Regions from separate parts of the Halomonas sp. SCS19 genome, predicted to be linked through region 2. Evidence: predicted binding sites of a transcription regulator. Region 2 holds the regulator's gene; each other region holds the start of a gene.
What was found. The regulator FNR, encoded in region 2, switches genes on or off when oxygen is low (the NO sensors DNR and NnrR bind a similar motif). The targets are predictions, from matches to a motif close to TTGATNTANATCAA.
Positions count from the first base shown of each region.

Region 1: petA (ubiquinol-cytochrome c reductase iron-sulfur subunit) is a predicted target of FNR. The motif match lies at 5,215-5,228, and genes of this name have one in related genera.
Region 3: trhP (prephenate-dependent tRNA uridine(34) hydroxylase TrhP) is a predicted target of FNR. The motif match lies at 4,171-4,184, and genes of this name have one in related genera.

Region 1 is NZ_JAMSHN010000001.1:217,401-227,938, forward strand. It holds gene NFH97_RS00885 (phosphoheptose isomerase) at 1-233, shown strand, start outside; gene NFH97_RS00890 (BON domain-containing protein) at 235-825, shown strand; gene NFH97_RS00895 (ClpXP protease specificity-enhancing factor) at 1,030-1,536, opposite strand; gene sspA (stringent starvation protein SspA) at 1,628-2,254, opposite strand; gene NFH97_RS00905 (cytochrome c1) at 2,432-3,202, opposite strand; gene NFH97_RS00910 (cytochrome b) at 3,202-4,461, opposite strand; gene petA (ubiquinol-cytochrome c reductase iron-sulfur subunit) at 4,461-5,060, opposite strand; gene rpsI (30S ribosomal protein S9) at 5,434-5,823, opposite strand; gene rplM (50S ribosomal protein L13) at 5,837-6,265, opposite strand; gene zapE (cell division protein ZapE) at 6,487-7,653, opposite strand; gene NFH97_RS00935 (Z-ring associated ZapG family protein) at 7,881-8,324, shown strand; gene NFH97_RS00940 (Nif3-like dinuclear metal center hexameric protein) at 8,406-9,167, opposite strand; gene NFH97_RS00945 (Do family serine endopeptidase) at 9,290-10,538, shown strand, end outside.
Region 2 is NZ_JAMSHN010000001.1:1,179,954-1,190,491, reverse strand. It holds gene NFH97_RS04975 (DUF4212 domain-containing protein) at 348-605, shown strand; gene NFH97_RS04970 (sodium:solute symporter family protein) at 644-2,437, shown strand; gene NFH97_RS04965 (DUF294 nucleotidyltransferase-like domain-containing protein) at 2,540-4,363, shown strand; gene NFH97_RS04960 (3'-5' exonuclease) at 4,360-5,052, shown strand; gene NFH97_RS04955 (hypothetical protein) at 5,148-5,387, shown strand; gene ttcA (tRNA 2-thiocytidine(32) synthetase TtcA) at 5,775-6,734, shown strand; gene fnr (fumarate/nitrate reduction transcriptional regulator Fnr) at 6,895-7,635, opposite strand; gene NFH97_RS04940 (sulfite exporter TauE/SafE family protein) at 7,790-8,476, opposite strand; gene ccoS (cbb3-type cytochrome oxidase assembly protein CcoS) at 8,473-8,703, opposite strand; gene NFH97_RS04930 (heavy metal translocating P-type ATPase) at 8,700-10,538, opposite strand, start outside.
Region 3 is NZ_JAMSHN010000001.1:4,717,254-4,727,791, reverse strand. It holds gene NFH97_RS20460 (retention module-containing protein) at 1-1,206, shown strand, start outside; gene NFH97_RS20455 (YkgJ family cysteine cluster protein) at 1,416-1,721, opposite strand; gene NFH97_RS20450 (6-carboxytetrahydropterin synthase) at 1,822-2,667, opposite strand; gene queE (7-carboxy-7-deazaguanine synthase) at 2,667-3,320, opposite strand; gene queC (7-cyano-7-deazaguanine synthase QueC) at 3,313-4,044, opposite strand; gene trhP (prephenate-dependent tRNA uridine(34) hydroxylase TrhP) at 4,280-5,596, shown strand; gene NFH97_RS20430 (SRPBCC family protein) at 5,695-6,105, shown strand; gene NFH97_RS20425 (GGDEF domain-containing protein) at 6,252-7,757, opposite strand; gene NFH97_RS20420 (DUF2789 domain-containing protein) at 8,068-8,304, opposite strand; gene NFH97_RS20415 (asparaginase) at 8,403-9,449, opposite strand; gene NFH97_RS20410 (MFS transporter) at 9,493-10,538, opposite strand, start outside.

The DNA.
Region 1 (10,538 bases), 960 kb from region 2:
GCGGCAACTCGGCCAATGTCATCCAGGCCATCCAGGCCGCTCATGACCGTGACATGACGGTGGTGGCCCTGACTGGACGGGACGGCGGCAACATGGCCTCCCTGCTGGGACAGGACGATTGCGAGATCAGGGTGCCGGCTACCTCCACGGCCCGTATTCAGGAGGTTCACCTGCTGGTGATCCACTGCCTGTGTGACCTTATCGACGAACAACTCTTTGGTGCGAGTGAATAACATGACGCAACGCGATTCCCGTTCGACACGCCCCCTGATGACCGCCCTGCTGCTGTCCGCCCTGCTGGCCGGCTGCACCACCGTAACCTCGGTGACCAACCCCGGCACCATCGACGAGGATTACGGCGAACGCACCCTGGGCGCGACCGTCGAGGACGAGAGCATCGAGACCAAGGCCGCCCACAACCTGGGACGCGTCGATGCACGCCTGAAGGACGCCAGGATCAACGTCGACAGCTACAACGGCGTGGTACTGCTGACCGGCCAGGTCCCCAGCGAAGAGCTCAAGCAGCGCGCCGAAGAGATCGTCAGCCAGGTGCGCAACGTTCGCCGGGTCCACAATGAACTCAGCGTGGCGGCCAACCTGCCCACCAGTCAGCGCCTCAACGACGCCTGGCTGGACACCAAGGCACGTACCGCCCTCGCCACCAGCGATCAGGTCGACTCTGGCCGCATCACCGTGGTCACCGAGAACGCTACCGTCTACCTGATGGGCCTGGTCACCCACGCCGAGGCCGACCGTGCGGTCAATGTGGTATCCAACGCCGGCGGCATGGAGCGTATCGTCAAGGTATTCGACTACATCGACTGATGGCGACAGGCGCGCCCTCGCAAGACGGCGCGTCCCTCAAGCGCAAAAGATGCACAAAAAAGCGGCGAGCCTGAGGGCTCGCCGCTTTTTTGAGATACTGCTTGTGAAGAGATCACGCTCGTGAAGAGGTCCCGCTTTTCCAGCAGATCAAGCCGACGACAGCTCGCCGCCGACCACCTTTCGAGCGGGATGCGCCCGATGGCCTTACTTGATCACCCTGAGGGATGGACGCCCCTTGCGAGGCGGCTTGGACCTCTCGACACCTTCATCCACGCCATCGCCGCCATCGGACTCACCGCCTGCGTCCTCATCGGAAGCGGCAGGAGACTCCTCCTCTGACGAATCCTTGACGCTCTCCAGGGCCGGCGCATCGACGTCGTTGGCCTCTTCGACGGGAAGCTCAGGCTCGTGACCAAAGACCATGCCGACGCCGTTCTCGCGGGCGTACAGGGCAATCAGTGCAGGCAGCGGTACAAACAGCAACTCCGACTTGCCACTGAAGCGCGCCGAGAAACGAATCACGTCGTTGCCCATGTCCAGATCACGCACGGCGGTAGGGCCAAGGTTCAGCACGATCTGGCCGTTCTGCACGAACTGCCTGGGAACCTCGACGTTCTCGTACTCCGCATCGACGACGATATACGGCGTCAATTCATTATCCAGCAGCCACTCGTACAGCGCCCTGGCCAGGTAGGGACGGCTCGACTTCATGATATGGCCCTCTTGGTTGGCGAATGGGAACTCGGGCGACTCCGGTGGCGACCGGACACACACGGCTCAGGCATTCCGTTCAAGCAAAACATCAGGGACGAATTTCGCGCTCGGCCTCGGACAGCGCAGCACGGAAGCCATCACGGGCGAACACGCGCTCCATGTAGCCCATCAGCGGCCGTACCTGCTTCTCGGGCAGCTCGATATTGAGCGCTGGAAGACGCCACAGGATCGGCGCAAGGCAGCAGTCCACCAGGGTGAACTCCTCGCTCATGAAGAAGGGCATGTCCTCGAAGATCGGCGAGATACCGATCAGGCTTTCACGCAGCTCCTTGCGCGCCTTGTCGGCTTCCTTCTTGCTGCCGGACAGGATGCGATCGACCATCGGGCACCACTCGCGCTCGATACGATGCATCCACAGTCGGCTCTGGGCACGCGCGACAGGATAGACCGGCAGCAACGGCGGGTGCGGGAAACGCTCGTCCAGATACTCCATCATGACCTTGGACTCGTAGAGCACCAGGTCACGATCCAACAGCGTGGGGACACTGTTGTAAGGGTTCAGGTCCGCCAACTCCTCGGGATGCTTGTCGTCGGTCACCTCGACAATATCCACGGCCACGCCCTTCTCAGCCAGCACGATCCGTACACGATGGCTGAAATGGTCCTCGCCACCGGAGTAGAAGATCATCGACGACCGCTTGGCCACTACACCCATGAAACAATCCTCGCATCAGTTCAAGCCGGGATGATAACACGACAACCCCCTTCTCGGGGGGGCATCAGGGGCACATCTTTGCTCCCGCAGCGGGTCCGCCCGGGCGCAACGATGATACCAGAAAAGGCAACGGGCGCGTGGTCATCGACCCCGCGCCCGCCATGGTGGACCAATCGGTCAGTGAATGTCTCGCCAGTACTCGCGCTTGAGGAAGTAGGCGATGATGCCAAACAGCAGGATGAAGATCAGCACCTTCGGTCCCAGCGCCTGGGCATGCAGCTTGGACGGCTCGCCCACGTAGGCCAGGAAGTTGGTCAGATCATACACCGCCTGCTCGAACTCCTTGGGCTCCATGCTGCCCGGCGACGTCACCTGCAGGGTCTCGCAGGACTGGTACTTGCCGGTCAGCGGATCGAGTTCGGCGTCACCGACCGCATGGTCGGAGGCTGCACAGACCTTCTCCTGCACCCCCTGCAGCGGCTCGAGCACGTTGGGCATCCCCACCGCCGGGAACACCACATTGTTGACCCCGGTGGCACGCTCGCTGTCACGATAGAAGCTCAGCAGATAGCTGTAGATCCAGTCGGTTCCGCGCAGTCTGGCCTCCAGGGTCAGATCCGGCGGCGCCTTGCCGAACCATACCTCGGCATCCTCGGCGCTCATCGCCTTGTGCATCTGGTCGTTGTACCCCAGTTCCGGCGAGAAGATCAGATTGTCCTCGACCAGATCCTGGGGCATCCCCAGATCCTCGGCCGCGCGGGAGAAACGCTGGTACTCCAGGGAATGACAGCCCATGCAGTAGTTGACGTAGAGCTTCATCCCGTTCTGCAGCGAGGCCTGGTTCTCCAGATCCGGCGACATGCTGCGCAGGTGCACCCCCTCGCCGCCCGCGGCGAAGGAGCAAAGCGGGACCAGCGCGAAGAGCAGTGCGAACAGTTGCTTTTTCATTAGCCAGTCACCCTTTCAGGAACGGGTTTGGTCTTCTCCAGCCGCGTATAGATGGGCATCAACACGAAGAAGGCGAAGTAGATCACGGTGCAGATCTGGGCCAGCAGTGTCCTGGCGCCGGTCGGCGGCAGCACCCCGAGCACCCCGAGGATGACAAAGCTGATCGCGAACAGCACCAGCATCACCTTGGAGATCCAGCCCTTGTAGCGCATGGAGCGCACCGGAGAGCGGTCGAGCCAGGGCAGCACGAACAGCACCGCGATGGCCGCCCCCATGAAGATGACCCCGAGGAACTTGGCGTCCAGCCCAAACAGCGAGAAGGTGATGGCGCGCAGGATCGCGTAGAAGGGCGTGAAGTACCACACCGGGGCGATATGATCCGGCGTCTTCAGCGGGTTGGCCGGCTCGAAGTTGGGCTTCTCGAGGAAGTAGCCGCCGCCTTCGGGGAAGTAGAAGATCACCGCGCAGAACACGAACAGGAACACCGCCACTCCGACGATATCCTTCACCGTGTAGTACGGATGGAAGGGAATGCCGTCCAGCGGCTTGCCGGTCTCGTCCTTCTTGGCCTTGATATCGATGCCATCGGGATTGTTGGACCCCACCTCGTGCAAGGCAATGATGTGCAACACCACCAGCGCCAGGATCACGATAGGCAGCGCCACCACGTGCAGGGCAAAGAAGCGGTTCAGCGTGATCCCGGAGATCAGATAGTCACCGCGCACCCACTGGGCCAGGTCGGGACCGATACTCGGGATGGCGGAGAACAGCGAGATGATGACTTGGGCACCCCAGTAGGACATCTGTCCCCAGGGCAGCAGATAGCCCATGAAGGCTTCGGCCATCAGCGCCAGGTAGATCGCCATGCCGAAGATCCACACCAGCTCACGCGGCGCCTTGTAGGAGCCATAGAGCAGGCCGCGGAACATGTGCAGGTAGACCACCAGGAAGAACGCCGAGGCGCCGGTGGAGTGCATGTAGCGGATCAGCCAGCCGTACTCGACATCACGCATGATGTACTCGACGGAGGCGAAGGCACCCTCGGCGCTGGGGTTGAAGCTCATGGTCAGCCAGACACCGGTGAGGATCTGATTGACCAGCACCAGCAGCGCCAGGGAGCCGAAGAAGTACCAGAAGTTGAAGTTCTTGGGCGCGTAGTACTCGGACAGATGCTCCTGCCACATCTGGGTGGCGGGGAAGCGATCATCGACCCAGCGCATGAAACCGCGTTCGGCCTTGGCCTTGTTGGGATTCGCCATTATGCGCCCTCCCCGTCTTCGCCGACCACGATGACCGACTCGTTGACAAAGTAGTAGGGTGGAACTTCCAGGTTCACCGGAGCGGGCACATTGCGAAACACCCTGCCCGCCAGGTCGAAGCGCGAACCATGGCACGGGCAGAAGAAGCCACCGGGCCAGTCATCGACACCGACGCCTTCGGCGTTGGGCTCCGGCTTGAACAGCGGTGAACAGCCCAGATGCGTACAGATGCCGACCAGCACACCGATCTCGGGCCGAATGGAGCGCAGCGAACCGCCGGCATAGTCCGGCTGCATCGGCTTGGCGGAATCCGGGTCTGCCAGCACCTCGTCGGTCAACGCCTCGGTACGTTCGATCATCTCCGGCGTGCGATTGATGACCCATACAGGACGGCCCCGCCACTCGACGGTCATTCGCTGCCCGGGTTCGAGCTTCGAAATATCCGCCTGAACGGGCGCACCCGCCGCCCGAGCCCTGGCACTAGGCTGCCAGGAAGCCACAAAGGGTACCGCTACCCCGACGGCGCCGACTGCTCCAACTACGGAGGTCGCCCCTACGAGGAAACGGCGTCGCCCTTTGTTCACGCCGTTGTCTGCCATGATCTGGTTTCTCCCATCAGACTTTATCCGTTGTTGTTTTCACGGCCCCTTGAATGTCCGTGACCACGGATACAAGTGGATTGTATGTTAGGAAATCCCCCCCACCGGCACAAGAAGCCGGCTGACCCAGACCCCCTGCGCAAGCCCCAGACAATTGACGTGGAACAACTTTATACCACTGTGCCTGTTCGCCTTGAGGGACAGGGCGGCTCAAAAGGCATAGACGATGACAGATTAACGAGGGAAACAAGCGCCGCCAGGCGACCCGATGATCCCCACCACCAGAGCACTACAGCACACAATTTTTCGAACCCCGGACACGACAACGCCCGGGCCAATGGCCCGGGCGTTGTTGATCGGCAAGCGTGGGTGATTAACGCTTGGAGAACTGCGGGCGACGACGCGCCTTGCGCAGACCGACCTTCTTACGCTCGACTTCACGTGCGTCACGAGTGACGTAGCCGGCAGCACGCAGCGGCTGACGGAAGTCCTCGTTGTACTGCATCAGGGCACGGGTGATGCCGTGACGAATGGCGCCGGCCTGGGCGCTGCCGCCGCCACCCTTGACGGTGACATAGACGTCGAACTGGCCGAGGGTCTCGGTCAGTTCCAGCGGCTGGCGAACCACCATGCGGCCAGTCACGCGACCGAAGTATTCGTTCAGGTCACGGCTGTTGACGGTGATCTTGCCGGTGCCCGGCTTGAGGAAGACGCGCGCGGTTGAGGTCTTGCGGCGCCCGGTACCGTAATACTGCTGTGTCATGGCGAAGATCCCCTCAGATGTTCAGTTCTTGCGGCTGCTGGGCAGCGTGCGGATGTTCGGAACCGGCGTAGACCTTGAGCTTGGCGTGCATGGCACGGCCCAGCGGACCCTTCGGCAGCATGCCCTTGACGGCACCTTCGATGACACGCTCGGGAGCGTGGTCGATCAGCTGGCTGAAGGTCATGGAACGCAGGCCACCCGGGTAACCGGTGTGACGATGGTACATCTTGTCGCTGGCCTTGTTGCCGGTGACCTTAACCTTCTCGGCATTGATCACGACGATGTAGTCGCCGGTATCAACGTGAGGAGTGTATTCCGGCTTGTGCTTGCCACGCAGGCGGCGAGCAATTTCGGTAGCCAGACGACCGAGCGTCTTGTCCGCGGCATCGACGACATACCAGTCGCGCTGGACGGACTGCGGCTTAGCACTGAACGTCTTCATGGATGAAATCACCAATTCGATGTGTTGGATCCCTTTCGTCGTGTTGTGGACACCCGACAGGTGTTCAGCGAGACCACGCCGCGAAGAGATCATCCCTATTTTTCTTGGTTGCGCGGCACCCGGAAATCCGGACGATGCCGCCACAACGGTCGAGCGAGCGCGCATTCTACATGAGCGAAAGCGTGCCGTCACCCCCTCGGACACACGCAATCACCGTCGGCTCAAGGCTTGTGGGGCAGCGCCAGGTACTCCCGGGACTGCATCTCCTGAAGCCTGGACAGAGTGCGCTCGAACTCGAACTCCAGCTTGCCACCCTCATAGAGCGCCTCTGCCGGCGCTTCGGCGGACATCAACAGCTTGACGCCACGGTCGTAGAACTCGTCGACCATGTTGATGAAGCGCCTGGCCTGATCGTCGGTGGCGGCGTCCATGCGCCGCACACAGGACACCAGGACCGTGTGGAACTCGCGAGCCAGCTCGATGTAGTCGTTCTGACTGCGCGGCCCGTCGCACAGCTCGAGAAAGTCGAACCAGACCACGTCCTCGTGCAGTCGACGCGCCTTGAGGATGCGATGGTTGATCTCCACCGGCACCTGCTCTTCCCCCGCCTGACCGGCGATCTCGCGAAAGCTGCGCTCGAGCTCCTGATCCGCCGCCTCGTCCAGCGGCGAATGGAAGATCTCGGCGCGCTCCAGCGCCCGCAGTCGATAGTCGACGCCGGAATCGACGTTGACCACCTCACAGTGGCGCTTGAGCAGATCGATGGCCGGCAGAAAGCGAGAGCGCTGCAGGCCATCCTTGTACAGATCGTCCGGCACGATGTTGGAGGTGGCGACCAGCACCACACCGCGCTCGAACAACGCCTCGAGCAGATTGGCCAGAATCATGGCATCGGTGATGTCCTTGACGAAGAATTCGTCAAAACAGATCACCCTCGCCTCCTCGGCAAACTTGCCGGCGATCAGCCGGAGCGGGTTCTTCTCGCCCTTGCAGTGATCCAGCTCGTTGTGGACACGCTGCATGAAGCGATGGAAATGGGTGCGCATCTTCTGGGGAAACGGCAGCGCTTCGTAGAAGGTGTCGACCAGGTAGGTCTTGCCACGACCGACGCCGCCCCAGAAATAGAGCCCGGAGATGGCTGGCAGCGCCGGCTCCTGCTCTTCCTCCTTGCGCCCGAACAGGCCCTTCACCTTCGACGCCCAGCCGTCGCGCGCCGCCGCCGGCGCCTTGGCCTTGGGCGCTGCCACCAGCTCGTCATACAGTCGCTGCAGATGCGCCACGGCATTGGCCTGGGCGGCATCCTCCGTGAAATCATCACGTTGGAGGTCGCGCCGGTAGCGTTCCAGCGGAGTTTCTGGCCGACCACTGCTCGACGGGGAAGAGCTCATGTAGCGTCCTGACTGTCAACAAGTTCGGAGCCGCATTATACGCAGACCACACAGGAATGGCAGGTCCCAGGCCGCGACCGGCAACAGCGCATCACGCCAGCACGACAAGGGAGGCCCCAGGCCATTGACCCTTTATGAGCCAACGCCTCTATAATGGGCCGTCGGCCAGGCCGTCGGCCAGGCCGGCGGCGGCCGCGGGTCGTCCGAAAGAGCTCAGGGAGAACTACGTGGAACCAAGCAACTTCAACATGATCCTGGCGGCGGCTTGCCTGGTGGCCGGAATTGGACTCGGCGCACTGGGCTACCACCTGCTCAACGGCGGCGCACGCAGTGCCCAAAGGCTGCGCCTCAAGCTGACCGAACGGGAACGCCAGCTGACCGAGTGGAAAGACGGTGTCGACGACCACCTGCAACAGATGGACGACCTGGCCCGGCAGGTCTGCGATGACGCCCTCACCCTGCAGCGCCAACTTCACGAGTCGGCGCGCCAGCTTGGCAGCAAGGCCATCGGCGGCGAGGTGACACCGCCCAGCGAACCCGGCGAGACCAGCGATGATATCGCCATTCCGCGGGACTACGCCGACGGCAACCGCGGCACCCTGTCAGAGGACTTCGGTCTGCGCCAGGCCAATGACGACCAGAACGCAGAACCGCGCCCGCCACGTTACTGACCACCCCGCCATGACAGAGCCCGCACACTGGTGCGGGCTCTGGCGTTGGCAGCGACACAAGCGGTCGATGGCGCTTGCTGCTCAGGCAGGGTTGTCGATGTCGACGAAGCGGTGCTCGACACCAAAGCGCTGCGCCAGCCATTCCCCCAACGCCTGGACGCCGTAGCGCTCGGTGGCGTGATGACCCGCTGCCAGATAGTGGATCCCCATCTCCCGCGCCAGGTGGGTTGTGCGCTCGGATATCTCGCCCGAAACGAACACCTCGGCACCGGCCTCGGCGGCCGGGATGATCATGTCCTGAGCGCCGCCGGTACACCAGGCGATTCGACTCACCGCGTCGGTACCAGGCGCCTCGATCACCAACGGCTCGCGTGCCAGCGACGCTCCTACCTGGGCAGCCAGCTCGGCAACGCCCATTGGCCTTTCCAGCCGACCGTGCCACAGAAGCCCTTCGCCCATGGGCGCGTCCAGCGTTCCCTCCACCGTCCACCCCAGGAGCTGCGCCAGGGTCGCATTGTTGCCAAGCTCGGGATGGGCGTCCAATGGCAGGTGGTAGGCCAGCAGGTTGATGTCGTTGGCCAGCAGAGTCGACAGCCGCCGGCGCTTCATGCCGGTAACCGCCACCGGCTCGTTCTTCCAGAAGTAGCCGTGGTGCACCAGCACCAGATCGGCCTGCCAGCGCACCGCCTCGTCAAGCAGCGCCTGACAGGCGGTGACGCCGGAGAGCACACGGGTGACCGTGCGTGCGCCCTCCACCTGCAGCCCGTTCTCGGTGTAGTCCTTGAAGCGCCGGGCCTCCAGCAGCTGCTCGCAGGCCGATACCAGTTCGTCGCGGTCTATCATGAGATCTCCTGAAATAGCTCCAAACAAGCATCAGGTTGGCGATGCTACAATGGCGCACATTGTACGCACCGCCCCGCCGGCCCGCGACCGCCTCACTGCCAAGCGCCAAGGATCATCGCCGCATGCGACGCACCCTCTCGACCTATATCTGGCCGGTCCTCATCGGCATTCTGCTCGCCATCGTGCTGATCAATGCCTTCCCCGAACGGCTCGGCAGACTACCGTCACCGAGCGGTGACAGCCTGACGGTAGTTCCCGCCACGCCACCAGCGACAACCACCGAGCAGCAGGCACCGCAACGTCCTGCCCCCGAGGTCAAGGAGGCTGCGCCGCTGGACCGCCGTGGCGGCCCCGTGAGCTACGCCGAGGCGGTGGAGAAGGCCGCGCCCGCGGTGGTCAACGTCTACTCCTCGCGGGTCGTGGAACGGGAAACCCACCCGCTGATGTCAGACCCCTTCTTCCGCCAGTTCTTCGGCAACAATGACGTGCCGTCGCGCCAACGCATGCTTTCGAGCCTTGGCTCCGGCGTCATCGTCAGCGAGGACGGCTACGTGCTGACCAACCACCACGTCATCAGCGGCGCCGACCAGGTCCAGGTGGCGCTGCGCGACGGCCGCGAGACCCTGGCCCGGGTCATCGGCACCGATCCCGAAAGCGACCTGGCGGTACTCAAGATCGATCTCGGCGACCTGCCGGTGATCGAGCTGACCGACTCGCGCAAGGTCGCGGTGGGCGACGTTTCGCTGGCCATCGGCAACCCCTTCGGGGTCGGCCAGACGGTGACCATGGGCATCATCAGCGCCACCGGTCGCAGCCATCTGGGACTCAACGCCTATGAGGACTTCATCCAGACCGATGCGGCGATCAACCCGGGCAACTCCGGCGGCGCCCTGATCAACCCCGACGGCGCCCTGGTCGGCATCAACACCGCCATCTTCTCCCGCTCGGGGGGCTCCCAGGGTATCGGTTTCGCGATCCCGGCCAACCTGGCCCGCAGCATCCTCGACGAGCTGGTCACCCACGGCCGGGTCATCCGCGGCTGGCTCGGCATCGAGGCCCAGGAGCTGAACCAGGAACTGGCCGCTTCCTTCGGCCTGCAGGCGCCAGCCGGGGTAATCATCGCCGGCGTGGTGTCCCAGGGACCGGCCGACCGGGCGGGACTGAAACCCGGAGACGTACTGCTCGAGGTCGACGGTCGCGCGGTGATCGATCCGCGTCGGACCATGAGCGACATCGCTGCGGTGGCTCCCGGCACCACCCTGACCGTCAGCGTCGCCCGCGACGGCAAGCCGATCGAGGTGGAACTGGAAGTCGGCGAGCGCCCCACGCCCCAATCCCAGTCGCAGCAGACCGGCAGCAGCCAGTCAGCCC
Region 2 (10,538 bases):
CTGCTCGGCAGGGGCGCAGCGTGGTTGCCTCGATTCGGGCGCCTGAAGCGCGAAGCATTGACGGAATTTTGCGCCATCAAGGGAAAGGCATTGCCTGGTCTCAAGGCCTTGGATCGCGACTAAGGTGGATTGCACCTTTGTAGTGATAGACCATCGGCTAATATTCCAGGAATGTTTGTAAGTTGCTGAAATATTTAATGTAATGGTTTTCTTGGTGCGGTGCATTTATGCTTTTCGACTAAAGTTATCGTTCCAGGAAAGGCCATTTTGTCTAGTCTGCTTCTCGAGCCTTTGTGTCGTCTTTGCGGCGGCATTTGGCGATCAAACCACTTCTTGAGGGTAGCCTTATGCTAGACAAGAGCGCACAGGCCTACTGGAAACGAAACATACGAACCATCCTCGGCTGTCTGGCCGTATGGTTCATCGTCTCCTATGGCTTCGGCATTCTGCTGGTGGATGTACTCAACAATATCCAGTTCTTTGGCTTCAAGCTCGGCTTCTGGTTTGCACAGCAGGGATCCATCTACACCTTTATCGTGCTGATCATTTTCTATGCCTGGAAGATGAACAAGCTCGATGAAGAGTACGACGTCCACGAACAGTGACACCCGCAAAATAACGTCAATGAACGGGAATTGATTCCATGGATGTACAACTACTTACCTATATATTTGTAGGGGCGTCCTTCGCGCTCTACATCGGTATCGCGATCTGGTCGCGTGCCGGGTCTACCAAGGATTTCTACGTCGCCGGCGGCGGCGTCCACCCTGCCGCCAATGGCATGGCTACCGCGGCAGACTGGATGTCGGCGGCCTCTTTCATCTCCATGGCGGGTCTTATCGCCTATCTGGGTTACGACGCCTCGGTCTACCTGATGGGCTGGACCGGTGGCTACGTCATGCTGGCCATGCTGCTGGCGCCTTACCTGCGCAAGTTCGGCAAGTTCACGGTGCCGGACTTTATCGGTGACCGTTACTACTCGAATATCGCCCGTACCGTGGCGGTCATCTGCGTTATTTTCGTGTCCTTTACCTATGTCGCCGGTCAGATGCGCGGCGTCGGTATCGTCTTCGCCCGTTTCCTCGAAGTCGAGGTCAATCTGGGCGTGGTCATCGGCATGGTCATCGTGTTCTTCTACGCGGTGCTCGGTGGCATGAAGGGCATCACCTACACCCAGGTGGCCCAGTACTGCGTGCTGATCACCGCCTTCATCGTGCCGGCGGTGTTCCTGTCGATCATGATGACCGGCCACGTGCTGCCGCAGACCGGGCTCGGTGCCACCTTCGTCGATGCCGCCGGCAACGACAGCGGCCAGTACATTCTCGATCGTCTCGACGGTCTGCTGACGGATCTGGGCATCACGCCCTACACCGACGGCAGTCAGCCGATGATCAACGTGTTCTTTATCACCGCAGCCCTGATGTGCGGTACCGCGGGTCTGCCCCACGTCATCGTGCGCTTCTTCACCGTGCCGCGGGTGCGTGACGCCCGGGTCAGCGCCGGCTGGGCGCTGGTGTTCATCGCACTGCTCTACACCACCGCTCCGGCGGTCGGCGTGTTCGCCCGCACCAATATCATCGAGACGGTACACGAGACCAGCTACGAAGAGGCACCGGCCTGGTTCAAGAGCTGGGAAGGCGTGGGCCTGATCGGCTGGCTCGACAAGAACGACGACGGTCGGGTGCAGATGGGGCCGGGCGCGCCGTTCGAGGGCAAGCCGACCTTCGAAAGCGGCCCGCTGGAAGAGGAAACTCCCGGCGAGCACGGGCAGCGGGTGGTGACCAATACGCCTACCGACAGCCCCAACGAGGTCTATATCGACCGCGACATCATCGTGCTGGCCAACCCCGAGATCGGCGGCCTGCCGGCCTGGGTGATCGCCTTGATGGCCGCCGGTGGCGTGGCCGCGGCGCTGTCCACCGCAGCCGGTCTGTTGCTGGTGATCTCGGCGGCGGTGTCCCATGACCTGATCAAGAAGCAGATCAATCCCAACCTCAGCGAGAAGGGGGAGCTGCTGGCGGCGCGTAGTGCTGCTGCGGTGGCGGTGGTGGTAGCCGGCTACTTCGGCATCAACCCGCCGGGCTTCGTGGCCCAGGTGGTGGCCTTTGCCTTCGGTCTTGCTGCCTCGTCCTTCTTCCCGGCGATCCTGCTTGGCATCTTCGACAAGCGCATGAACCGCGAAGGGGCCATCGTCGGCATGGTGCTGGGTCTGAGCTTCACTTTCATCTACATCGTCTACACCAAGTTCATCAACACCGATCCTTCGATCTGGTGGTTCGGCATCTCGCCGGAGGGTATCGGTACCCTCGGCATGATCCTCCACTTCGTTGTGGCCTTCGTGGTCTCGCGGGCAACCGCGGCACCGCCGGAGCACATCCAGGAACTGGTGGAGAACGTGCGTGTGCCGAGAGGCGCGGGTGAGGCCCACGCTCACTAGAGCGGGCCATCAGGCAGGGGCGTCGGACCACCATCCGCCGCTCCCTGCCAGACGACAACACTCCCCGACCCCGGCCTCGCCGGGGTCGGTCATGGAGCAGACATGATCGACATCGACTTCACTCATCCACCGTTTTCATTGCTCGACGAGGCCGAGCGCGAGCGGGTCCTGGGCGGGCTGGATATCGCCTACTACGGGCGGGATGACGTGATCCTCGATGCAGGGCAGTCCGGCGAGTTCGTCTTTGTGATCCACAAGGGCGAAGTCGCCGAACTGGACCCGGCCGAGGGCCCCGCCGGGGGGCGCATCGGCCACTACACCGGGGGCGATCTGTTCGGTGCCATCAGCGTGATCAACGGCCAGAGCCGTTACCGCTTCGTCGCCGAAGAAGAAAGCCTGTGTTACCTGATGCCGCACACCTTGTTTCTGTCGCTGTGCGAGAACAACGCCGCCTTCTCGGACTACTTTCACCAGCGCCTGATCAGCAAGACGCGCTTGCTGGCCGAACGTCGCGCCGAGGGCGGCGTCACCCTGGCCGGATTCATGCTCGCCCGGGTGAACGAGTGCATGCGTGAGCCGCTCAAGGTCGGCTCGACGACATGCATTCGCGACGCCGTGCTGACCCTCAAGGACAAGGGCGCCGACAGCCTGCTGGTCGAGACGCCCGACGGTCCTGGCATGCTGACCAAGACCGACCTGCTCGAGGCCCTGGTGCTGGAGGGGTGCGACGGTGATGCCGAGGTCGGTGGTATCGCTCATCTGTCGCTGGTGACGGTGGATGAAAGCCAGTACCTGTTCGAGGCACTGATCGAGATGACCCGCCACAAGGTGGCCAGGGTGGTGGTGCTTCAGGGCCAGCGGCTGATCGGTGTCGTGGAGCTGACCGATGTGCTCAGCTTCTTTTCCAGCCGCAGCTACGTGGTCAGCCTGCAGGTCGAGCAGGCGACGACCCTGGCCTCGCTCAGCGAAGCAAGTCAGCGTGCGCCGGAGCTGGTCGAGGCGCTGATGGCCCAAGGGGTACGCATGCGCTTCGCCATGGGCATGCTGTCGGCGCTCAATGGGCGCATCATCAGCAAGGCCTGGCACTTCTCGATGCCGGCCCCTCAGCGCGAGCGCGCCTGTCTGCTGGTGCTCGGCAGCGAAGGGCGCGGCGAGCAGATCCTGAAGACCGACCAGGACAATGCGCTGATCCTGGCCGATGACCAGCAGTGGGACGAGCTCAGCGCAGATACCGCGCGGTTCACCAGCGTGCTCGACGATCTGGGCTATCCGCGCTGCCCGGGCAACATCATGGTCTCCAACCCCCAGTGGGTCGGCACCCTTGCGCAATGGCGCGCGCGCATCCGTCGCTGGGTCAGCGAACCCGACGGAGAAAGCCTGATGCGTCTGGCGGTGCTTGCCGACGCCTCGGGGGTGGCCGGTGACTTTGCCCTGGTGGACCGACTCCACGACGTGCTGATCGAAGAAACACGGGGCAATGAACTGTTGCTGACCCATCTGGCGAGGGGAGTGTTGCGGTTCTCGACGCCCTTGACCCTGTTTGGAACGCTGAAGAAGCCCGAGCACGGCGTCGACATCAAGAAGGGTGGCATCTTTCCCATCGTCCACGGTGTTCGCACCATGGCGCTGGAGTGCGGGCTGCGCGAGACCTCGACCCACGACCGGCTGGCGGCGCTGGCGTCACTCGGGCGCATCGAGCGAGTGGTGGCGGAGGATCTCGGCGAGGCGTTGTCGCTGTTCTGTGAGCTTCGGCTTCGGGCGCAGCTGGCCTACCGGCGCGACGATGCCCGGGCCACGGACGCCCCGGACAGGGTGGTGGTGCAGTCGCTCAATTCGCTGGAGCGGGACTTGCTGCGCGAGGCGCTGCACCTGGTCAAGGAGTTCAAGGCCAGCCTGTCCCACCGCTATCACCTGGAGTATGCATGAGTGTCGAGGCAGCCCCCCAGGGCAAGCTGCCTTGGCGTCAATGGTTTCGCTTGGGAGAGTACCCGATGCTGAGAGCGATCAGGCGTGTGGCCGACAGGCGTCGGCAGGCCGATGGCGATTTCGCCTGGCTGTTCAATCCCTATACCGGCGACGAGCTGGTGTCCCTGGACTGCGAAACCACCGGCCTGGATACCCGTCATGCGGAGCTGGTGTCCATCGCTGCGGTGCGCATTCGTGACGATCGCGTCTTGACCAGCGAGTCGCTGGACCTGCGGCTCGCGCGTCCTGCCAGTCTGAGTGGTGACTCCATCTGTATCCATCGCCTGCGTGGGGTCGACCTGGAAGGCGGCCTCGAGGTGCGCGAGGCCTTGACGACGCTGCTGGAATTTATCGGCAATCGCCCATTGGTCGGCTGGTGTATCGACTTCGACCTGGCCATGCTGGATCGCTACCTGAAGGCGGAGTTTGGCTTCTCGCTGCCCAACGCCACCATCGACGTGGCCCAGCAGTACCGCAAGCGGCTGCGCCGAAGTCACCCGGAAATCGAGGTGCAGCCGACCTTTGAACAATTGGCAGAGCGACTTGGAGTCCCGATCATGGGACGCCATACGGCCCTGGGCGACGCCGTCACCACGGCGCTGATGCATCTGCGCCTGGAAAGCGGGGCACTCACGGCGCCATCGCGCTGACCCGTTGCCGTCATCCGCGCTGACCCGTTGCCGTCATCCGCGCTGACCCGGTGCCACCCGCACCGGCAACCATTCACCTGCAAGGAGATCCTGTCATGAGTCTGCACGCCATGTTGACCCTTCTCGAGCCCACGCTGCTGGCGCTGGGCCTGGTCTCGGTGCTGGTGGCCTACCTCCAGTACTATCGCCGTACCCGGGACCTGTGGGGCATGGTCAAGTTCTGGGAGAAGCGACTGACCCTGACCGTGCGCGAGTTTGGCTGGCAACGTGCCGGCATCCTGCTGCTGTTGCTGGGCGTGGTGGTGCGCTATCTGCTGGCGCTGAACGTCGTCTAGGGCTTGTCTGAAAAGTGCCCGCGCTCGGTAATACGGCGTTAAAAATCGGATCAACATGCTCATTTACACCCCGTAAACTGCGCTTTCTCACCGATTTTTGCCTTGTCTAACCTTCGCTCGTCGACTTTTCGGACAGCGCCTAGGGCCTGGCTGACAGGCACTTGCGTTCTTCGACTTGCCGGACCAGACCAGACCAGACCAGGCCACGACGCGCAAGGGCGCCACTACGGCGGTGTCGTCCCTGGCGGTTTCCGATGTGCCGCCGACGAAAAGCCCCCCCCCCTTATTGTCCTCGCCGGGGTAAGCGGTCGCTGACCTCTTCGCCACTAAAGCGTCCGGATGGTAGACTGGCGCCTCTTTCATTTTCAGCCGTGATGTCCCGCTCCCATGTCGCCACAGTCCGCCTCCGCCACCCTGTTCGATCCCCGTACCCCCGAGGATGACCATCTCTCGATCGATGCCGGCGACAGCCCGGCCGACCCTGCTGCGGATGGCGACCAGACGGAAGCTCACGTTCAGGCCAAGGCACGGCGTGAGTTCAACAAGCTGCAGAAGCGCCTGCGCCGCCAGGCCGGCAACGCCATCATCGACTACGGCATGATCCAGGAAGGCGACAAGATCATGGTGTGTCTGTCTGGTGGCAAGGACAGCTACACCATGCTCGAGATCCTGCGCAGCCTTCAGCGCAACGCGCCGGTCAACTTCTCGCTGGTGGCGGTGAATCTGGATCAGAAGCAGCCGGGCTTTCCGGAGCATGTGCTGCCGAACTATCTGGACAGTATCGGCGTGGACTACCACATCCTCGAGCGCGACACCTATTCGGTGGTGAAGGAGAAGACGCCGGAGGGCAAGACCACCTGCGCGCTCTGCTCACGCCTGCGGCGCGGCTCTCTCTATGGCTTCGCCGAGGAGATCGGGGCGACCAAGATCGCCCTGGGCCACCACCGCGAGGACATTCTCGAGACGCTGTTTCTGAACATGTTCTTCGGTGGCAGCCTCAAGGCGATGCCACCCAAGCTGCTCTCCGACGACGGCAAGAACATCGTCATCCGCCCGCTGGCGTACTGCCGCGAGGCCGATATCCAGGCCTACAGCGAGGCGATGGAGTTCCCGATCATCCCGTGCAACCTGTGTGGTTCCCAGCCCAACCTGCAGCGCCAGGTGGTCAAGGAGATGCTGGCCGAGTGGGAGGTCAAGCATCCCGGGCGCCTCGAGAGCATGTTCAAGGCGGTGACCAATGTGGCGCCGTCGCAGCTGGCGGATCGGCAACTGTTCGACTTCGAGGGGCTGGAGGCCGTGCAGGCCGAACGCCAGGCCCGGCGCATCGACGTGGTGGATGCCGACTGATCTCGCCAGCAGCGAATGTGCAGGACGCCATGACAGCAAAAGAGGCCGCATCTCCGGATGCGGCCTCTTTTTTGTCACACGCCATCTATTACGCTTTGCTTTCCAGATCCTGGATACAGGGCCCTGCCGGCCAGGCCCGGCACGCTGCTGCCAGATCCGCTCAGGTAACTTCGGTGTCGGCCAGGGTCGACAGCGCGGTCAGGTCGAGGATATTGACCTCACGTCCCGATACCGCCACCAGATCCTGCTGCTGGAAACGCCCGAGGATACGGCTGACCGTTTCCACCGCCAGCCCCAGGTGATTGCCGATGTCGGCGCGGGACATGGACAGGCGGAAGCTGAACGGTGAATAGCCGCGGCGGCGGAAGCGATCCGACAGGCCGAGGAAGAAGCAGGCCAGGCGCTGATCAGCGGTCTTGCGTGACAGCAGCTGCATCATCCGGCGGTCCTCTCGCAGCTCCTTGCTCAGGGTGCGAAACAGCTGGGCACGCAGCTCCGGCAGGGTCTGGGTCAGCGCATCGAGGCGGTCGAAGGGAATCTCGCACACCGTGGTGGTCTCCAGCGCCACCACGCTGCCGGGATAGCGGCCGTCGTCGATGCCATCCAGCCCAACCAGTTCACTGGGCAGGAAGAAGTTGGTCAACTGAGCTTCGCCGCTGCCTTCGGTGGTGATCTGCTTGAGACTCCCCGACCGGACCGCGAAGACGCTGGTGAAGCGATCTCCCTGCTCGACCAATCGTGTGCCTTTCTTGATCGGCGGGTGACGACGGATGATGGAATCGAAGCGCTCGAGGTCGGCGGTCTCCAGCGACAGCGGAAGGCACAAGGAACTCAGGCTGCAGGACTCACAGCGAGTCTCATGCAGCATGGGACGCCGCCGATCTTGGGCCGTAGGACTCATTCGCAGCTCCTGTGGATCTGGGATCGATATTGACTGGGCCATGGGGAGAACAGACGTCGCCCGTACAGCACGTTGATGGCACTATTCTACACCCTCAGATCAGCTAAAAGTGGCGTCTACCTCTTTAGGATTAATAACTTAGAGGTAGGATGCGTCATTGATGCAGCCCAGTCCAAAGTTGCCAGACGGCAAAGGCGATGATCATGCCAGCGGCGACAAGGCGTGTTGCCCGATGCGCCAGCAGGGCCTGCATTTGTCTGGCGGCGAGGCCCGTCACCACCAGCGCCGGAAGCGTGCCAAGACCGAAGCTCGCCATCAGCAGTGCGCCCTCGAGGGGTTCGGCCCGTGCCAGGCTCCAGGCCAGCATCGAGTACACCAGGCCACAGGGCAGCCAGCCCCAGATGGCGCCCAGCGCCACCGCCTGGGGCAGACGCACCACCGGCAACAGGCGTCTGCCTGCGGGTTCCAGGTACCTCCAGAGGTGACGTCCCAGTGCCTCGACGTGACGCAGGCCTTTCCATAGATCGGCAATGTAAAGCGCCATCAGGATCAACATCAGGCTGGCGACGATCTGCATCAGGCCACGCAGAGTCGGCGAAAGGCCGATCACCGAACCCAGGGTGGCAACCAGAGCGCCCGCCACACAGTAGCTGGTGATACGACCTACATTGTAGCCGAGCACCAGAGAGCCCACCCGCCAAGGTTGACGCATGCTGGGGGGGATGGCAAAGGTCAGAGCGCTCATGATGCCGCCGCACATGCCAATACAGTGTGCACCACCAAGCAGACCAAACACGAAGGCCGCCATCATGGGAGGCAGCTCGAGGCCGGTAGGATTCACTCAGGCCCTCTGGACGATGGATCACGATCGGATGTCTGCGCAGGCGTTTCGGACGAGGAAGCGCCGTCATCGGCATTGCGAGTGTCGTCTTCATCTTCGAACAGGATGCGATAGGCGGGGCCTTCGAGGTCCTCGAACTGGTCGTTGCGCACCGCCCAGAAGAAGGCCCAGACCGCCAGGCCCAGCAGGATCAACGACAAGGGTATCAACAGGTAAAGGATGCTCATGGGCCGGGGCTAGCGGTGACGGGTGAAGGCGTCGCGGTCGGCCTGGTGCGTCCGCGCCGCAGACGCAGGGCATTGCCGATGACCAGCAACGAGCTGAGTGACATGCCGATGGCGGCAAGCCATGGGGGCACGAAGCCCAGCGCCGCTGCGGGCAGCGCCACGACATTGTAGAGCACCGACCAGGACAGATTCTGGCGAATGATGCGACGGGTCTGGCGGGCCACCTCGATGGCTTCGACGATACCCGTGAGCGGTTCGCCCAGCAATACCAGATCGGCGCGGGTGCGGGTGAGGTCGCTGGCCCCGGCCATGGCGATGGCAAGGTCGGCGCCGGCCAGTACCGGCACGTCATTGATGCCATCACCGACCATGGCCACCTTTTCGCCCTGTGCCTGCCGCGCCTTCAAGTGCCCAAGCTTGTCCTCCGGGGTGGCCTCGCCACGCCACTGACCGACGCCCAGCGTGCGGGCCAGCTGGCCAACGTTGACGGCGCGGTCGCCCGACAGGATCTCGATGGCAAGCCCTCGCTGGGCGAGGGCGGCGAGGGTCTCGGCGGCGTCGTCACGGGGCTGATCGTCGAGCTTGAACCAGGCCTGGGGCTTGCCTTCGCTGGCCAGCAGCAACCAAAGCCCTGCGCCAGGGAGCTCAGGAACGGGTTGGCCCAGGCAGGCAAAGTGCGGCTGGCCCAGTCGCCAGCGCCGGCCGTCGATCACGCCTTCCACGCCCTGGCCCGGGTGATTGCGCAGTTCGCTGGCCTGGCAGCTGGCGTCGCGCCAGGCAGCGAAGGCGCGGGCGATGGGGTGCTCCGAGCCGGTCTCCAGTGCCGCCGCCAGTGCCAGATGACGGCGCTTGGCGGCAGCGTCCATCTCGCCATTGTTGGCGCTTCCTTCGGCGTCGCTCAGCGGCCGGTGCTCGGCGAGTTGCATGCGTCCCCGGGTCAGGGTGCCGGTCTTGTCGAAGACGACGCGATCGAGGCAGGCCAGGGTCTCCAGCGCATCGGCTCGGGTCACCAGTACCCCGGCACGTCTCAGCCGGCCGTGGGCCACGGTCAGGGCGGTGGGGGTCGCCAGCGCCAGGGCGCAGGGGCAGGTCACCACCAGTACCGACAGGGTGATCCACAGGCTGCGGCTCGGGTCGATCAGGCTCCAGACCAGCGCCACCAGGGCGGTGATGACCAGCAGGTTCAACACGAAGCGATGGGCCACCTGCTCGGCCAGGCGGGCGATACGTGGACGATGGGCGAAGGCACGGTCGGTAAGATCGAGAATGCCGGCGGCGCGGGTATCGTCGCCGACGCGGGTGACCATCACTTCGATCGGGCTGTCCATGCACAGGGTGCCGGCGTGCACGGCATCTCCCTGGCGACGCAGGCGGGGCAGCGATTCGCCGGTCAGCAGCGACTCGTCGATCTGGGCAAGGCCCGAGGTCAGGGTGCCGTCCGCGGGAATCTGGGCGCCGGGACTGACCCGAACCCGGTCACCCGGGACCAGCCGACTGGCGGGGATGACGCGTTCATCGCCATGCTCGTCGAGGCGCACCGCAGCGCTCGGCAGCGCGCTGGCCAGGGCATTGCCGCTACGGCCGTAGTGGGTACGGGCGCGAGACTCCAGGTAGCGTCCGAACAGCAGGAAGAAGGTGAACATGCTGACCGAGTCGAAGTAGCGGTCACCGGAGTCGCTCACGACCGACCAGGTACTGGCGATAAAGGCACCACCGATGGCCAGGGCCACCGGCACATCCATGCCCAGCACGCGGGTTCGCAGATCGCGCAGGGCGCCGACGAAGAAGGGTTGGGCCGAGTAGAGTACCACCGGAGTGGTCAGCGCCAGCGATAG
Region 3 (10,538 bases), 3.5 Mb from region 2:
GGCACCTATCTGCGCGTTCGAGACAGTGGTGCTGGCGATGGCAGTACTGTCGCCACCAGCGATGCTATCGTCCTGGATGAGCCTGCTGGTGCCAACCAGTTCTATACCTTGTCATTTGACTACGTGACCGACACCCCAAACGACTTCGAAAAGGAAGGGAATCCAAGCGACAGATTCTCTTGGTTGCTGGAAATGCAAAATGAGGAAGGCGACTGGGATGTTGTTGCCACCTCGCTGCCAATATCGCCGTCGGGCAGTATCAATAGTAGCTCGACTCAGTTTATGGCAAATGGGTTGAAAGGAGGAACATACAGGCTGCAGTTCGAAGTAGAAAACGCTGCTGGGAACTTCTTCTCACTGCTTATTCATGACATTTCACTCGATCTTTACAGCTATACGGACGACCAGCTTGTACCGGCCGGTGAGGTGGCCATCGTCAATTCTGCCGAGGAGTTTGCAACGGCGCTGGAGGGGGGGGCGTCCTTCGATCAGCCAGCGGACCTTGGCGGTGACACCCTGGACGGTGGCGCGGGTGATGACGTGCTGTTCGGTGATCAGATCGATCCTGCGGGTGTCGGTGGTGAGGCGGGTAGTGGCTATGCTGGGCTCGTCGATTACTTGACCACTCAGAACAGCGGGACAGAGCCGACCCAGAAAGAGATCTTGGCCTTTATCAAGGATAACTATGAAGCCCTGTCGGGTGACAGCCGTAACGACGGTGGTCAGGATCGCATCGCTGGTGGAAAAGGCAACGATCAGCTCTTCGCGGGCAGCGGGGACGACGTGCTGATTGGCGGTGCTGGCGATGACCTGCTGCTGGGTGGGCTCGGTTCCGACACCTTCCAGTGGAGTCTGGGTGATGTCGGTAGTACGACTGACCCCGCCCACGATACGGTAGGTGATTTCCACATCAAGGATGCGGCTCTGAGCATGGATCCAGACGCCGATAAGCTGGCTTTGGGGGATCTGCTCAACGACTTTGACTCCACGAGCACTGACCCCGACCAGTCGGCGCTGGACAGCTTTATCTTTGCCCAGGAGGAGAACGGAGACACCGTGCTCTACATCAAGAGCGATGGCGGGCTCGACGTCCAGCACAGCAACGCCGACCAGAAGATTACCCTGGACGGTGTCAGCATGGAGGGTCAGTCGTCGGAGGCCTTCCTGACGATGCTGCGAAATAACGGGCAGCTCGACGTGGAGTAGAGCATGGGGAACGGCCTTGGTCGTCATGAAGGTCGTCACAAGGAAGACCGGGCCACCTTTGGGTGGCCCGGTCTTTTCTAGTTGGAGGGTCACGGATGGGGCGTCGGTCGAGAGGGCATCAGTAGGGGGCGCAGCAAGAAGGGGTCGAGCTGAGCACACCAGGTGCAGATGATGCTGAGCGACGGCTACTCGGCGCAAGTAAGCCAGACTCAGGTCAGGCGTTCGAGTTCGTCAATATTGGCCAGCGCCTGGTCTCTGTGGCTGCCGCAGATATCGGCGTCGTAGTCGAAGCGCTCGCACACCGCCGGACGCTCGGGTCGGCCGAACAGGCGGCACAGGTTGTCGTCGTCGAGCTGCACGCAGCGGATGCCGGCGGGCTTGCCCGCCGGCATGCCGGGAATCGGGGAGCTGATCGACGGCGCAATGCAGCAGGCGCCGCAGCCGGGGCGGCAGCCCTGTTCGCCGGTCGCTGTGCGGGTCTCTTGCGGCGAGGAGGAGGTGATCAGTTCGCTCATGACGTTGGTTGGCTCATGGCATTCTTCAAATGCGCTTGGTTGTCTCGGTGGTCGGTCTCTCTTGCGGATCTCGAGATGCTATCGAGAAGTTATCGAGACGTTATCGAGATCGTTCACCGGGGCTTCTTGCCGTGGCGCCCTTGTCGACGCCTTCATAGGCGCGCACCGCGGTGTCCTCTCCGGTGTCTCGGGCGACGGTCGCCGCCAGCCACTGGGCGATGCGTTCCACCGTGGTGGCGCCGGGCAGGACATGACAGCGCTCGCGGGGCAGGCGCAGGTGAAACAGGCCCTGGGGCGAGCGGTAGCCGCACTGCAGCATGTCGCCCTGGTGCTGTTCCAGGTCGTGTTCGTCCACCAGGTAGGTATCGTCGAGCCAGCGGGCGTAGCGGCGCTCGAGCTCCGGCTGTCGCACGCCGCGCTGAACGATTTCCAGCCGCGAGCGGTGGCCGTGGGCGATACGCTGGCAGTTGCCGGCGTGGCGGCGAAGGCCGTGGCTGTATGTGTAGGCGGCGCCATCGATGGACTCATCGGCGAGGCTGAGTTCGATGCTGGATACCCGCTCGGGCGGTTGGCGCATCAACTGGCGTGACAGGTGCTCGGCCATGGCCTCGGGGGTGATTCTGCGCCAGGGTAGCAGGGTAAAGGCCTGGCGGGGCCCGCGCACCTCCATCGCGTATGGCGTCGTGGTGCGTACGCAGATACCTTCGCGACATTCGCTGACGCTGACGCCAGGGGCTTCGGTAGGCACCAGCAGGGTGTGATCGGCGCCGCCGTCGAGACGTGCCTTGATCCAGGGTTTGACCTCGCCGAAGTCGAATAGCATGCCGTCTTCACCGAGCTCTCCATCGAGTTCGACGTCGACCAGCCAGCTCGCGCCGATCAGTCCACGATCGGGACACCAAAGCGACACGTCGAGATGTGTCAGTCGTCGTACAAAGAGTGCCATCAGTCGATTCCCGCGATCTTGTGGGTCTGCAGCGACAGCCGCCAGCGTGGATGCGCCATGCAGTGCTCTACCGTGGCACAGAGTGGCTCCTTGCGAGCGTCGCTGGCCATCAGCCCGGAGGTGTCCATCGGCTGCAGCAGAAAATGGTCGAAGTCCAGGCCCTCGAAACGCTCAGGCGGGGCGTCGATCTGGGGATGGACGAGCTTCAGCTCGTCACCGCGGGTCTGCACCAGCGGCGCATTGCCCTTGGGGCTGACACATAGCCAGTCGATGCCGTCCGGCGCAGCCAGAGTACCGTTGGTTTCCACGCCAATCTCGAAGCCGGCAGCGTGCACCGCCTCGATCAAGGCGGCATCCAGCTGCAGCAAGGGTTCGCCACCGGTGAACACGACGTAGGGCGTGACACCCTCGTGGGGGTGTGGCCACAAGCGGGTGATGTGCTCGGCCAGGGACTCGGCGGTGGCAAAGCGTCCGCCGTTCTGACCATCGGTGCCGACGAAGTCGGTGTCACAGAAGCGACACTGGGCGCTGGCGCGGTCCTGCTCACGGCCCGACCAGAGATTGCAGCCGGCAAAGCGACAGAAGACGCTGGCGCGGCCGGCCTGTACGCCTTCTCCCTGAAGGGTATAGAAGGCTTCCTTGACGCTATACATCCTGGTGCGCTCCGCCCTGGTCTGCCTGTGCAATCGCCGGCTCCTGCCGGGTATTGGCGGCGTAGGCCAACGGATCTTCGACACCCTGGTCGGCGAAGGCGGCGAGCCGCTCCAGACAGCTGCCGCAGCGGCCACAGGCCAGGCGCCGGCCCTCGTAACAGGTCCAGGTGTCGCGGTAGTTCAGTCCCATGGACAGTCCGTCGGCCAGGATCTCGCTCTTGCTGGACCGTAGATAGGGTGCGTGGATCTCTACCGGCGAGAAATTGGCGATGGCGGCCACCGCATTCATCTGCTCGACAAACTCGGGACGACAATCCGGATAGAGCACGTGGTCACCGCCGTGGGCGCCGTAGTCGACGCGACTGGCGCCGATATTCACCGCCTTGGCGATGGCCAGCGACAGCAGCACCATGTTGCGATTGGGGACCACCGTGGCGGCGAGGTTGTCTTCGGCGTAGTCACCGCCAGGGATCTTGCGATTGGCGTCGGTCAGCGCAGAGTTGTCGATCAAGCCATGGATGGCGGTGATGTCGACGACCTGATGAGGGATCTTCAACTCCTGACAGACATGGCGGGCCACCTCGAGTTCGCGGGCGTGGCGCTGGCCATAGTCGAATGACAGGGCGTGAACTTCGAGGCCTTCGTGCAAGGCGCGATGAAGTACGGTGAAAGAGTCCATGCCACCGGAGTAGATCACCACGGTGGAGCGGGAAGTCGTGCTCATGAAGGGGGTCTCGATTCGGAGAATTTGGGGTGGCGACAAGGATCGCCAGCGGCCGGGGTCCGGTCCGGCGCGACAAGGGTAACGAAAGCCGGACGGCAACACCAGTGCGGCGTTGATGCCGGCGACTTGCTCCTTGTCAACGTGCATTGCTCGCGGTTGTGGCAGGCTGCGCGGTTTACTGCTGTCTGCCCGGCTTAACCCTGGCCAAAGCCCGGCCCACGAGAGAGACGCCTGGATGAATGCCCCTGAACTACTGTCACCGGCCGGCACCTACCGGCATATGCGCTTCGCCTTCGCCTATGGCGCCGATGCGGTCTATGCCGGTCAGCCGCGCTACTCACTGCGTGTACGCAACAATGACTTCGGCCTCGACAACCTGACCCGAGGCATCGCTGAGGCCCAGGCGCGTGGCAAGCGCTTCTACGTGGCCTCCAATATCGCTCCGCACAATGCCAAGCTCAGGACCTACCTTAAGGACATGGCACCGATCGTCGAGGCGGGGCCGGATGCGCTGATCATGTCCGACCCTGGCTTGATCATGATGGTGCGAGAGCGTTGGCCTGACCAGGTGATCCATCTGTCGGTGCAGGCCAACGTGGTCAATCACGCGGCGGCTCGCTTCTGGCAGTCCCAGGGTATCTCTCGGGTGATCCTGTCGCGAGAGCTGTCGCTTGAGGAAATCGCCGAGATCCGTGCCGAGTGCCCGACCCTGGAGATCGAGACCTTCGTTCACGGTGCCCTGTGCATCGCCTATTCCGGACGCTGTCTGCTGTCGGGCTACTTCAACCGGCGCGACCCCAATCAGGGCACCTGTACCAACGCCTGTCGCTGGAACTACCGGACCCACCCGGCCGGCACTGACGCCTGTGGCGATCTGATCCCTGCGCAGGACGTGGCAAAGGGTCGGGAGGAGAGCTCGGCGCTGATCGAGGACCCACAGCGGCCTGGCGAACTGATGCCGGTGTTCGAGGACGAGCACGGAAGCTACATCATGAATTCAAAGGATCTGCGCGCCGTTCAGCACGTGGCAAGGCTCGCCGAGATGGGGGTCAGTTCGCTGAAGATCGAAGGGCGGACCAAGTCGCCCTACTATGTGGCACGTACCGCCCAGGTCTATCGTCGTGCCATCGATGACGCCGTGGCCGGGAGGCCCTTCGACATGGGGCTGATGGATGAGCTCGAAAACCTGGCCAACCGGGGGTATACCGAAGGCTTCTACCGACGCCACGTCCACGACGAGTACCAGAATTACGAGCGTGGGCACTCGGTGGGAGTCCACCAGCAGTTTGTCGGCCAGGTAGTGAGGCAGTCGCGACCAGATTGGCTGGACATCGAGGTCAAGAACCGCTTCGAGGTCGGTGATCGCCTCGAGCTGATGCTGCCCTCCGGCAACCGTCGTTTCACCCTTGAGGCGATGGAGGCGGGCAATGGCAGCGCGCTGAAGGTGGCGCCCGGGGATGGTCACCGGGTAAGGCTCAAGCTGCCGGGGAAGGCGCTGTCGCCTGATGAATTCGAGTTCGCTCTGTTGCTGCGGGACCTGCCGTCAGCCTGATGATAGGCACGGCTTTACAAGGGCCTGGGGAACCGGGATGCTAGGCTCCGTAGCAGCCTTACCTTGGAGCATCCCTCAGGCAAGGAGTCGGTCTGGCCATGCCCACCATCGAACACAGCGCCACGCTTCCCGCGCCTCCCGAGCGCGTCTTCGCCCTGCTCGAAAAGGTCGAGGATTTCGCCGACTATTCGGATCTGATCACCGAGATCGAGCCGCTCGGGGACGATCGCTATCGCTGGCATGTCCACGCGGTCGGCATGGACTGGACCTTCGAGGTGCAGGTAACCGAGAAGTCGCCGCCCAGCCGACTGGCCTGGGAGTCGATCGACGGTGTGCGCAATCAGGGCCGCTATGAACTCGAAGCGGTCGATGAAGGTACCGCGGTCAGCCTGATCGTCGACTACCAGATCCGCAATCGGCTGGTCGCCAAGGCGGTCAATCGCGCGGCTCGCCCGCTGGTTGCCAAGGTCAGCGCCCAGATCCTGGAGCGGGTCGAGGCGCGTCTCTAGCGAGTGCCTTGGCGAGTCGCTTCACGTCAGCTTCTCGCCCGGGTCTCACCAAGTTCCAGCCAGGTTCTCGCCAGGTTCTGGCAAGGTCCCTTGACGTCTACTGACATCGGTGCCTGGCGTAGTTATTGTTCTGATCAAGTGCTGCTTCAGGGTGTTTCCCCGGCGCGCTCCTGCAGTTGTTGAGCTTGACTGATGCGGGCACGGCCGGCCTGCTTGGCCTGGTACATCTGCAGGTCCGCCTTTTCCACCAGCGACGCTGCGTCGATGCTGTCCATGCCGGGCTGCCATTGGGCGATGCCGATGGAGGCGCTGACGTAAAGGGGGCGCTGGTCGACCTGGGCCATCGGCTGCTCGGCAAGCCACTGCTGTAGCCGCTGCGCGACCCGCAAAGCTCCTGGCTCCGGCGTGTTCCGCAGGGCGATGACGAACTCCTCTCCGCCGTAGCGGGCCGCCAGGTCCGACTCACGGATGGCGTCACGCAGGGTAGCGGCGACATTGACCAGCACGATGTCGCCGAGTCGGTGGCCGTAGCGGTCGTTGAGCGGCTTGAAGTGATCCAGATCGAGAAACAACACCGACAGCGGCTTGTCTCGCGCATGGGCGTCCTCGAGCATCTCCTCGAGGCGCCGTTCCAGCGCGGCGCGATTGGCAAGACCGGTGAGGGCATCGGTGCTGGCGCGCACATCCAGCGCCTCGTTGTCGCGTTGGAGCGAAATCAGCTGGTCCTCACGATGGTGCAACCGCTCGGCCAGGCTCATGGTCAGCCCATGCAGGCGCTGCTTGCCGGCGACCAGCAGGCGTTCGATATCCTCATCTGCCGACAGCGTGGTGGCGAGAAAGTCCGGCAAGGTCTCAAGGCGACTCGCGAGCTCATCGACAAGACGTGCCTGGGCATTGCCGTCCATGTTCATGCGTTGCTGAAAGCGATGAAGCACGGCGGGGATGGCGTCGCTGTCGTCGTCCAGACAGCATCCGGCCAGTTCGTCGGCGAGCTCCAGGCAAAGGCCGTCGAGCCATTCGTGGTGACGCTGGCCTTCCGGCTCGAGAGGGCGCTGAAGGAACAGGTTGGTGGGCAGCTGCCAGCGCCGTGCCAGCCAGCTCGACGCCTGGTCGCGGTCGCAGCCAAGATGCCGGTGTTCCAGAGCCAGGCGCTGTTCGCGGTTGGCGGCCTGGGCGGTCAGCTCGAAGTAGTTCGGGTCCAATGCGTACAGCAGCAGTACCCCGACCTCGCGAAGCAGGGCGCGCGTCGACAGCTCGCCCGGCTGGCGGGGATTTACCACCTTGGCGATGGCCGGAATCAAGTGCGCGGCTGCGAGGGTGCGTCGCCAATAGTCGGCCAGGGGGCCGCGGGTCGCGTTGCGCACCAGGGTGAAACCCAAAAGCGCGGTGAGGGTGCCATCGATACCGAGGCGTGTCACCGCGTGCTCGCAGCAGATGACGGGATCGCAACCCCGGCGATAGTAGGGGCTGTTGGCCAGCCGCAGCAGCTGCAGGCACAGGGCCGGGTCACGGGACAGCAGGGTCGCGAAGTCGGTCAGCGGCGCGTCGTGATTGCTCGCCAGTACCAGCAGCTCGGACACCACGGCAGGCAGAGAGGGAAGACGCGTGGCGGGCTCGAGCCGCGCTTCGATATCAGGGGGAAGGCAGGTCACGTCGAAAAGGCCATCGATTGTCGTTGTGCGATTGGTGTCAGGGCCGATCCATCGGCCTGATAGTGGCGCGAGCCGCCGACATCAGCGGCTCGCGCAGCTTGTAAAGGACTTGTCCGAAGAGTCGACGAGCGCAGCTACTTTTCAGACGAGCCCCAGGCTTTATACGAAAAGTCGACGAGCGATGGTTAGACAAGGCAAAAATCGGTGAGAAAGCGCAGTTTACGAGGTGTAAATGAGCGTCTTGACCCGATTTTTAACGCCGTATTACCGAGCGCAGGCACTTTTCGCACAAGCCCTTTTCACACAAGCCCTAGGGTTTGCGCAGTGAAGCGTCCAGATGATCGACTACCTCGGCCCAGTCGGCATCGGCCTCGATGGCTTCGCGCAGAAATTCCGACTGTCCCTCATTCCAGCAGGCCGCATCGGGCAGTTCGACCCCCTCCGGAATCGGCGAGTTGCGATCGATGAATCGTTTGATGGCTTCCGGCTCGGAAGCCAGGCCCAGCTGTTCAAACAACTCGCTGAAGGGATGATCCGGGTGTTCCATGAGCAACTCCTTGTCATGACGGGGACTCCCTAACCTTACTCCATCATGGCCCCTTGAGTGTCAATAGAGCATAAAATTGCTCTGTGACCTGCGGGATGTCAACCTCGTTCTCCGACCAGCGGGGTTCGAAACAGCCGACGTTTCTGTTCCAGCGAGAGGGGCAGCGACAGCAGATGCACCAGTTTGGTATAGGCCGACTCAGGGGTCATGTCGTCGCCGGATACCACCTCGGCGTCGGCCAGCATCTTGCCGGCAGCGTAGTGTCCGATGTCGATGGTGCCGTGTGGGCATTGGCTGATCGCGACCAGTAGCTTGCCCTGGCCGCTGGCCTCTGCCAGCACGGCGCCAAGCTCGGTGTCGTCAGGTACATTGCCGCCGCCCCACACCTCGATCAGGGCGCCCTTGACGCGGTCATCACCCAGCCAGGCCGCCAGCTGCCAGGGTTGAATGCCCGGCCACAGGACCACCCGCACCACCTGCTCCCCCAGGCCATGATAGTCGCCGAGCTCGTAGCGGGGTGCGCCGCGCTGCGTAGCCTCGAGGCTGTGCTCGCGATGCAGCCGGAAGTCGTTGCCGTGGCGCTTCCCCAGCAGGTCAAGGTTGGGGCTTTCGAAGGCATCCGGCTCGCGAGTGTGCCACTTGCGAGCCCGGCTGCCCCGCAGCAGCTTGTCGCCAAAGCTCACCGCCACTTCCTGCAATCCAGGCATGGCGGCGTAGCGCAGCGCGCTCTCGAGATTGTACAGGGCGTCACTGTGCTGCTGGGCCAGCGGCGCCATGGAGCCGGTCACCACCACCGGGCGATCGATGCCCTGAAGCTGGTAGGCCAGGCTCGAGGCGGTCCAGGCCAGGGTGTCGGTGCCGTGCAGCACGACCACGCCGCGATGGCGATTGGCCTGCTCGGCGACAAGCGCGGCCAGCCGGGCCCAGTCCTCGGGACGGGCGCCGCTGGAGTCGATGGGTTGCTCGACCTCGATCCAGGTAAAGGGGGGTAGAGCGGTCCGGCGATCGTCGGGTAGTGTGGCCAGGGCGTCGCGCACCCGGGCTTCCATGTCGGGGCCGGGGGCGAGGCCTGAGGGGGTGTCGATCATGCCGATGGTGCCGCCGGCGTAGATCACCAGCACCGGGTCCAGGGGTGAGTGGGTCATGGGTGGGCTTCCTGCACAAGGAGTGAAGACACGAGTGACAGTATCAGCGTGAGCCTCGGCGAGGCGCGCAGCGGGTGATGACGTTATCGTCGGCGTCGAAGCAGAGCTGACGCTGACGACCGGCGAACCAGGCGAAGCTGGCGGCGGCGGCGGCGATCCCCATCAACAGCCAGGCGATGGCGGTGATCGGTGCCTGCAGGTCAAGCATGATGCCGACGCTCAAGGGGCCCAGGGCGGCCAGGGCATAGCCGCCACCCTGGGCCAGTCCGGACAGGCGGCCTGCCAGACGCGAATCTGCGCTGCGCAGCACGATCAGGGTCAGCGCCAGGGAGAAGTTGCCGCCCTGGCCGAGCCCCAGCAGCAGTGCGCCGAGGTAGCGCAGGGAGGTGTCGGCCATCAACAGGATCCACAGGCCGCTGGCGGTGCTGGCGAGGACCAGCAGCAGCGCCGGGCGCTGATCGCGACCGAAGCGGGCCAGCCAGGGTGCCAGCAGCGCAGAAATCAGCTGGACCATCACCGACATGCCCATCAACAGGCCGGCCTCTGCCTCGCCGATGCCGCGCTGCATCAACAGCGTCGGCAGCCAGCCGAAGACGATGTAGGCCAGCGACGATTGGGTGCCCATCAATAGCGCCACCTGCCAGGCCAGGGGCTGGCGCAGCAGGCCACGGGTCATGCCGGTGCCGGGGTCACCCGCCATCCGCGGGGTAGCGGCGGTGCGCGGCATGTAAAGCTCCCAGGCGATCAGCGCCGCCATGGCCAGCAGCGACCAGGCCGCCAGACTGCGTGTCCAGCCACCCAGCAGGTCGCTCAGGGGAATCGCCAGACCGGCACCCAGGGCGCCACCCAGACACAGGGCCATGGTGTAGACCCCGGTCATCAGGTCGGCGCCCCGGGGCAGCTCGCGCTTGACCAGCGCCGGTAGCAGGGCGCCCGATACACCGATACCGGCACCCACCAGCAGGGTGCCGGCGTAGAGCGCGAGGGGGCTTCCCTGCCAGCGCAGCAGCAGACCGCTGGTGATGACCACCAGACCCAGCGACAAGGCGCGTTCCGGGCCGTACTGGCGCGACAGGCGGGGCGCCAGCG